Regions from separate parts of the Paenibacillus stellifer genome, predicted to be linked through region 2. Evidence: riboswitches for the same ligand, from Rfam matches in the RefSeq annotation. Region 2 holds a riboswitch; the other holds the start of a gene.
What was found. Region 2 has a riboswitch for glycine ahead of gcvT (glycine cleavage system aminomethyltransferase GcvT). Riboswitches for the same ligand answer to the same signal wherever they lie in the genome.

Region 1 (4,211 bases), 430 kb from region 2:
CTGACCATTCCTTTTGCCAAGGTGATCGCCTTAAATCCCAGTATTGAGTTTCCTTACAAGCGGTATGAGATGGGGAAAGTATTTCGGGATGGACCTGTGAAGCGGGGCCGTCTGCGCGAATTTTTACAGTGTGATGCCGATGTCGTTGGAATTGCGGGACCTGAAGCTGAGGCTGAGCTCATGCAGTTGGCCGTTGAAGTATTCAAGAGACTGGAAATCCCGATTACATTAAGGTGGAACAACCGACGCTTCCTGGGTGAAGTGCTTGAATCCATTGGAGTGCCCTCGGATGAATGGCTGTCTGTCATGCTGACGCTCGACAAGCTGAAGAAAATTGGACTAGACGGGGTTATGCAGGAATTGCGAAGCAAAGGGCTGGATGCTCAAACAGCAGCTGCAATCATGGAGTTAATTCAGCTGGATAACCCTGCGTTTGAAGATGTATCCGGCATGTATGGAATCCAGGACAAACCCGGCGCGCAAGAGGTGCGGTCCCTTCAAGCTCTCATTGAGCAAATAGGGCTGGCGGAAATAGGCAGGTTCGATCTCTTCCTGTCACGCGGGCTGTCTTTCTACACGGGAACGGTGTATGAGATCTTCGATGCTTCGGGCACGTTTAGCTCCAGCCTGGGAGCCGGCGGCCGGTATGATGCCATAATTGGACAGCTGGTCGGCAGAGAGGATATTCAATATCCGACCGTGGGCATTTCTTTTGGCATGGAATCCATCATGGAGATGCTTGCGAATCGTCCGGTCCAAACCAAAGGCGCTATCGTTACGGTCATCCCTATCGGAGATACAGTTGCAGAGGTCTTGAAGTCAGCGGCATTGCTGCGGGCTAATGGGATTCGGACAAGTATGGACACAAGTGGACGGAAACTGAAAAAGTCGCTTGCGGCCGCCTCTTCCCGAGGAATCCGGTACGTCATGTTAATAGGAGAAAATGAAGCAAGCCTTGGACAGGTGCGCCTGAAAGATATGACCGGGATGACGGAAACGGTGCTGACCCTTGATGAAGCCATTACAATCATATCCGATCAGACCGATAGAAGCTGAAGCCTTCCGGTTCACAAAAGAAAAGGAGCGGCCGACGGCCACTCCTCTTCCGGGGTTATTGCTCATGATTGAATAATGCTGTTCTTGCCGCTCTTCTCTCTTCTGCTTCTGCCCGAATACAGAACGAACAGTAGAATGAACCATAGAGGGGTGAACAGTAGAGCCGGACGCGTCTCGCTGGCGAACAGCATAATGATGAGAATGGCGGCAAACAGCGTTAAGACCGCATAGTTAATGAAAGGCGTAAAGGGTGCCTTGAATTTGGACTTAGCCTGCAATTCCGGCCGGGTCTTCTTATACTTGATATGGCAGACGAGCACAACGCCCCACACCCATATAAAACAAATGGCGCTGACCGTCGTCACGATTCCAAAAGCCTGCTCCGGAATGAGCTTGCTCAGAAGGGCGCCCACGGAGATGACAAGTGTGGAGATGAACAACGAATTTCCCGGTACATGATTTTTATTGAGCTTGGCAAAACGGGGCGACGCCTGGTCGTTCCTGCTCAAATTATAGAGAATCCGGCTTGTGGAGAACATCCCGCTGTTGCAAGCAGAAGCAGCTGAAGTCAACACGACGAAATTGATAATGCCTGCGGCGATCGGAATCCCTACCAGCGCAAAGGTTTTGACAAAGGGACTTTCAGCCGGACTAAGCTCCGTCCACGGGTTAATGCAGAGCAGAACAAACAGCGCGCCGACGTAGAAGAATAAGATCCGCAAGGGAATTTTATTGATGGCGGACGGAATATTTTTCTCCGGATTGGACGTTTCCGCTGCCGATACCCCCACTAACTCTACACCGACATAGGCGAACACGACCATTTGGAAGGAAAATAAGAAGCCTGAAACTCCGTTCGGAAACACTCCCCCATGCTCCCAGAGGTTCTTGACGGTCACCGCTCCTGCGTCCGTCTTGAATCCCATAACCAGCAGTACGATCCCGGTGCCGATCAAGGCCAGAATCGTGACCACTTTGATCAAAGCGAACCAGAATTCCAGTTCCCCGAAGCTTTTTACCGTTAACAGATTGAGTCCCAGCAAAATGATTAAACAGACAATGGCCGGTACCCACTGCGGAATATCGAACCAATACTGCACGTAGACGCCAACCGCGATAACATCCGCCATCGCCGTCATGATCCAGCAGAACCAATAGGTCCATCCGGTAATGAACGCCGCCCGGGGCCCGAGATAGTCCTCGGCAATATCCGTGAACGATTGATAGCCCGCCTTGGACAGCAGCAGCTCTCCGAGCGCTCTCATCACGAAGAACACGGCGATCCCCACGATTAAGTACGTAAACATGATGGACGGTCCGGCCTGCTGAATCGCTTTGCCTGATCCCAGGAATAATCCCGTACCGATGGTGCCGCCGATGGCGATGAGCTGAACATGCCGGTTGGCTAAATCTCTCTTTAACTCTTGCTGTGCCATGCTGATTCCCCCCTATGAGTGCCTTACATTGATGCCAACACAAAAAGAGACTGGATGTTCTCCAATCTCCGGTTCATCAGAATATGAATACTACTTGTCCTGTCGACTCCTATCAGCATAACAAATATATTCAGTACTCTTCTGTCCTTTTGCCTGAGATTGTGAACCCTTCGGCGCTGCGGAACTCCGCAGTCTCTCCAGAAGCCGCTCCTGCTATAGTGCGATCCATAGCATTCAAAGCTGCTTGTTATTCAGTTCATTAAAGCGTTAATGCCTTCTAACAGTTTAACATATTACTTGTGGTGTTAGTATTGTGGCAGTGATAAAAGTTACAACAGCATTTGCGCCCCAGGAATACGGATCTTCCTCCGCTTTAGGATTCCTTAGAGAATCCTTAGAATTGCCATCTACACTATGGATGTGGAAAGGGTGATATAATATGCGAGACATTATTTTACAGACAAGTAATTTATGCAAAAGCTTTAAACGCCAAACGGCTGTAAACAACGTATCCTTAACCGTTCCCCGGGACTCGGTCTATGGTTTGCTGGGGCCGAACGGCGCCGGCAAATCCACAACGCTCAAAATGATCGCAGGAATGCTGCGCCCCGATTCCGGAAGCATTCTCTTTCATGGACATGAATGGACCCGGAAGGATTTAAGCGATATTGGCGTACTGATTGAAGCGCCGCCGCTCTATGAGAACCTGACTGCAAGAGAGAACCTCAAGGTTCGTACCCTCGCGCTCGGATTGCCGCCATCCCGAATCGATGAGGTGCTTGCCATAGTCGATTTGACCAATACCGGAAAAAAGCGCGCCGGACAGTTCTCCATGGGCATGAAGCAGCGGCTGGGGATCGCAATCGCACTGCTGGGCCAGCCGAAGCTGCTCATTCTTGACGAACCGACCAACGGGCTTGATCCCATCGGGATTCAGGAGCTTCGGGAGCTGATCCGCTCATTTCCCCGGCAGGGGATCACCGTCATACTGTCGAGCCATATCCTCTCCGAGGTCGAACAGGTAGCGGATCAGATCGGAATTATCGCCGGTGGAGTTCTAGGGTATCAGGGAATCGCCCCCGAGGGGCAGGAGCTGGAATCCTTGTTCATGCAGGTTGCCGCCGTGAACCGAAGAGCGGGTGAATAGGATGCTTCCTTGCATCAAGGCTGAACGGTTGAAATGGACTCGCACCTTTATCCCCAAGCTGGCCTGGATCGGACCTGTGGTAACCCTGCTTCTCTGCTTCTTCTTGATGGGGGGACGCTATTTTCAGGGCGGGGCTTACAACTGGTGGTACACGATGCTCTTGCCCGGAGCGCTTACCCTCACCTGCTCGCTGGCTGTACAGAAGGATGCCAAGATGAAGTACCGCGGGCTGCTGGCGCTGCCTGTCGATCCGAAGATGCTGTGGGCCGGGAAAATCGTGGCCTGTGCGGAATGGCTCTTGGTGGTCACTCTCATTTTCCTGGCTGGCATTACGTCCGGCGGAATGCTATTTGGCAATACAATTCCGCTGCTGAACAGCATTGTTGGCAGCTTCCTGATCTTCGTCACGTTTCTATGGCAGATTCCGCTATGCCTGTTTCTTGCCGCAAGCTGCGGATTATTCGCCGCCACTCTGCTTAATATGGCCGGCAATATCGCCGGGGTCGTCGTCTTCGGCGCCGGTGGTATCTGGAACATTGTTCCCTATACCATTACATTCAGGCTCATGTGCC
Region 2 (4,211 bases):
TCCTTGAAAAAGAAAGACTCAGTGCCAGCCGGTTCCAGTACGCGGGTTATGCCGATACGCGGCCGGCTGCCGACAACAGTACCGCCAGCGGACGCCAGAAGAACCGGCGCGTGGAGATCATTGTGCTGCGTCAGCTGCAGAGCGAATAGAGTGGTAAATACATACTGCTAGTATCGGCCGGAACTCACCAAAGTAGACCTCCGGCAGACCCAAAAAGCCACAAAAGAAAGACGGATTCCAGGTAGTACCGGATTGGACTACGCTTTGAAATCCGTCTTTTTACGTTGACCCGCAATGCCTCATAGCAGGAAAAACTTGCAGAATGCGGAAATTGAAAGAGGAAAGGAGCTGATGAAGCCATGTCTTCCCCATTCCGCCCGCTATCCAGCTCGAAGCTGTGGAAATATCTTATGAATATCGCCATTCTGCCCTGGATCGGTATCATCTTTCAGGTCATCCTGCTGCTGTTCATATACACCTTCGGGACATTCCTGCTGTGGAGCTCGCCCCGCTTATTCTGGGAACTGCCGTCTGGCCTGCCGACTGGAAGCACCCTGATTGAAATGCGGATCTGGATGCTGGCCTTCGGCTTCGTCTATGCGCTCGTCTGGTGCGGCTATTGGCTGATTGCTGCGGAGCTGAACAGTTCCAATCGCATCACGGCTTATATCGTCCATGTGCTGGCGGCCTGGCTGCCGCTGATCGCTATCGTATTCTGGGCGAATCCCGCTAGCAACCCGGATGCTATGATCCCCATCTCGCAGGGCGAGGTCACTTTTAAACTGGCTCTCGCCATGATCGCAGCCGCTCTCTTCCCCTTCTACTCCGCCGCAGTCTATGGCCTTCTGATCGTCCGCCCGGCAAAAAGAATCCGCAAAGGCACGAGACTTCTGGCAATCTGGGCCTTGTTCGCAGCCGCCGCCCTTTGGTTGTTCCCGGTATTCTGGAGGCTGGCTCCCGAGATTTTCCCCGGAATCGCCGGCTTTCCCGTCAAATAATCGGTTTCGGCACACCAGCCTCGGCAAATATCATGAATTTCAGCAGACATCATGTATTTCAAGAAACATTACATATTTCAAGAGACATCACGTATTTCAAGAAGCATCACGTTCCGCAAAACATAGCAAAGCAGGCCCCATGTCCACCCGCAATCGAATCATGCGAAAACGAATTTGCCGGAGGGGAGCCTGCCGTCTTTTTCACTTATCTCCAACCGTTTACTTATTCACCGACCAGTTCGCGGTATGCCGCCGCATCCAGCAGTCCTGCAGTCACTTCGGCATAGTCTCCGTCCACTTCCACTTCGTAAATCCAGCCGTCCCCGTAAGGCTGCCCGTTCAGCAGCTCCGGGCTGTCCTCCAGCGCTTCATTGACCCGAGTAACCGTTCCCGAGACCGGCGAATATAATTCGGATACCGTCTTGACCGATTCGATGCTGCCCACACTTTCGCCTGCCGTAACCGCCGTTCCGATTTCCGGAAATTCGACGAATACGATATCTCCCAGCAGATGCTGGGCATGGTCGGTAATGCCGATGCGCACGGTGCGACCTTCCCCCTGCTGCGCCCATTCATGCTCTTCACTGTACCGGAGATTGTCCAGAATTTCACTCATTTTCGGTTGCCGCCTCTTTTCGTCCGGAACCACTCATTTGGGAATGATTCGAATTGGGTTATGAATTTTCAGATAGCTATAGACTAAGTTATGCCCTTATCCAGTGTCAATATATCTAACAGCAATTAAATTTCATCCGGCGTTTTTGGCCATTTCCTGTTGACACGGTTCCCCGTTTCAAGTATTAATGGAGTGAGAAGAATCACATACGAAATGGCGGATGATGGTGTAGGGAGAGACCGTTCCGAATAGGACGGCGCCGAAGGAGTAAGCCCCGGGGAGGCCCCGGCGGTGAATCTCTCAGGCAAAAGGACCTCTGCCGGACGCATCTCTGGAGAGCACCGGACGCTTACGGCGGACGGTCACCAACGGGGAAACCTGCTTTTGACACAAAATCGCGGGGTAACTCTCAGGTACAAGGGACAGAGCGAAGACGAAGAACAGCGCTGCGGCTGCATTCGTCTTTGCTCTGTCCTTTTTTGCGCATCAGCAGGGGATTTTGGAATCCGAACCATTCATTTTGGAATGATAAGACAAGCAAAAATTCGATAGGAGGCACGGCCTTTGGAGACTTTGAAAAGAACGCCTTTTTACGACCTGTACGCGGCTTTCCCGGATTCCAGAAGCATTGATTTCGGCGGCTGGGAGCTGCCGGTGCAGTTCACGGGCATCCAGAAGGAGCATGAGGCGGTACGTACCCGTGCCGGCTTGTTCGACGTTTCGCATATGGGCGAATTTATGGTCACCGGAAGCGGGGCCGAGGATTTCCTGCAGTTCATGACCACCAATGATGTCCGCAATCTGAGCGACGGCCAGGCCCAGTATTCCCTGCTCTGCTATCCGAATGGCGGAACGGTGGACGATCTGCTCGTCTATCGGCTTGGAGAGGGGCGCTACATGCTGGTCGTCAACGCCTCGAACATTGGCAAGGATTACCAGTGGCTGGAGGATCACCTGCCGGCGAGCGGCGTGGAGCTGAAAGATGTCTCCGAGGAGACGCTGCTTCTGGCGGTTCAGGGACCGCATGCCCAGCAGATTTTGAGCGAGGTGACCAATCTCCCGCTGGCTGAGCTTAAGCCGTTTCATTTTGTGGAAAAAGCGTCCGTCTGCGGCACAGAGGTGCTGCTGTCGCGCACCGGCTACACCGGCGAGGACGGCTTCGAGATCTATGCGCCGACATGGGCGGCCGTGCAGCTGTGGAACCGGCTGCTGGAAGTCGGCAGCGCGCATGGTCTCACCCCGGCGGGACTGGGGGCGCGGGATACGCTTCGCTTCGAGGCGAAGCTGCCGCTGTACGGGCAGGAGCTGTCGCAGGACATTTCGCCTCTGGAGGCGGGTATCGGCTTCTTCGTGAAGCTGGATAAAGGCGATTTCATCGGCCGTGACGCGCTGAAGGCGCAGAAGGACCAAGGCATTCCGCGCCGGCTGGTCGGCATTGAAATGATCGACCGCGGCATTCCGCGCACACACTATCCCGTCTATGCAGACGGAAGGCAAATCGGCGAGATCACAACCGGCACGCAGTCCCCGACGCTGAAGCGGAATCTGGGGCTTGCGCTGGTCGAAGCGAAGTACAGCGAAATCGGTGCTGAGCTTGAAGTCGAAATCCGTGGCAAGCGGCTGAAGGCCGTTGTCGTGAAGGCTCCTTTTTACAAGCGGGAGCGCCAGGGATAATTATCTATAGGATCAACACGTAGGATCAACACGCCGAAAGGCAGCGGCCGTGCCCGGCCCCCCGGAATAAGCCGGACATGGAACACGGAGACGCGCCGCTCGCACAAGACCGGTCACGATAAGCCTGACCACATGATAAGCCTGACATATGATAAGCCCAACCATGCGTTATCCATCCCATTTAGCCAAGGAGTGAATCCGAAACATGAAGCATCGTTATCTGCCGATGACCGAGCAGGACCGCAGCGAAATGCTGGCGGAGATCGGGATTCAGTCCGTTGAAGAGCTGTTCGCCGATATTCCCGAAGCGGTCCGCTACAAGGGCCGCCTGCCAATGTCGGAGGCGCTGGACGAATACGCCCTGCTGCGGCATATGAAACGGCTGGCGGACAAGAACGCCGATTTTGACAGCCACACCAGCTTTCTGGGAGCCGGCCTCTATGACCATCACGTTCCCGTCGTCATCAACCATGTCATTTCCCGTTCGGAATTCTATACGGCCTACACGCCGTATCAGCCCGAGATCAGCCAGGGCGAGCTTCAGGCCATCTTTGAATTCCAGTCCTACATCTGCGAGCTGACCGGCATGAAGGTTGCCAACGCCAGCATGTACGACGGCGCGACGGCTCTGGCCGAAGCGGCGGTGCTGGCTTCCGCGCATACGAAGCGGAAGAAAATCGTGGTCTCCCGCGCGGTTCATCCCGAAGCGCGGCAGGTGCTGGCGACCTCTGCAGCCGGACTCGGCCTTGAGGTCGTCCTGGTCGGCTGCGAGGACGGCGTGACCGACCTCGCCCTGCTGGCGCAGGCGGTCGACGGCGATACCGCCGCCGTGCTGGCCCAGTATCCGAATTTCTTCGGATGCATCGAGGATATTGGCGCGATAGCGAAGCTCGCGCATGACGCCAAGGCGCTGCTCGTCGTCA

Region 1: it holds a riboswitch for glycine, as region 2 does, so the genes downstream of both, PSTEL_RS25555 (amino acid permease) here and gcvT (glycine cleavage system aminomethyltransferase GcvT) in region 2, are expected to answer to the same signal.

The regions. Positions count from the first base shown of each region.
Region 1 covers NZ_CP009286.1:5,581,890-5,586,100, forward strand. The annotation lists gene PSTEL_RS25550 (histidine--tRNA ligase) at 1-1,056, shown strand, start outside; gene PSTEL_RS25555 (amino acid permease) at 1,119-2,492, opposite strand; glycine riboswitch at 2,624-2,703, opposite strand; gene PSTEL_RS25560 (lantibiotic protection ABC transporter ATP-binding protein) at 2,932-3,639, shown strand; gene PSTEL_RS25565 (lantibiotic immunity ABC transporter MutE/EpiE family permease subunit) at 3,641-4,211, shown strand, end outside.
Region 2 covers NZ_CP009286.1:5,150,377-5,154,587, forward strand. The annotation lists gene PSTEL_RS23680 (flagellar motor protein MotB) at 1-149, shown strand, start outside; gene PSTEL_RS23685 (hypothetical protein) at 360-998, shown strand; gene gcvH (glycine cleavage system protein GcvH) at 1,222-1,614, opposite strand; glycine riboswitch at 1,835-1,940, shown strand; glycine riboswitch at 1,944-2,042, shown strand; gene gcvT (glycine cleavage system aminomethyltransferase GcvT) at 2,179-3,288, shown strand; gene gcvPA (aminomethyl-transferring glycine dehydrogenase subunit GcvPA) at 3,494-4,211, shown strand, end outside.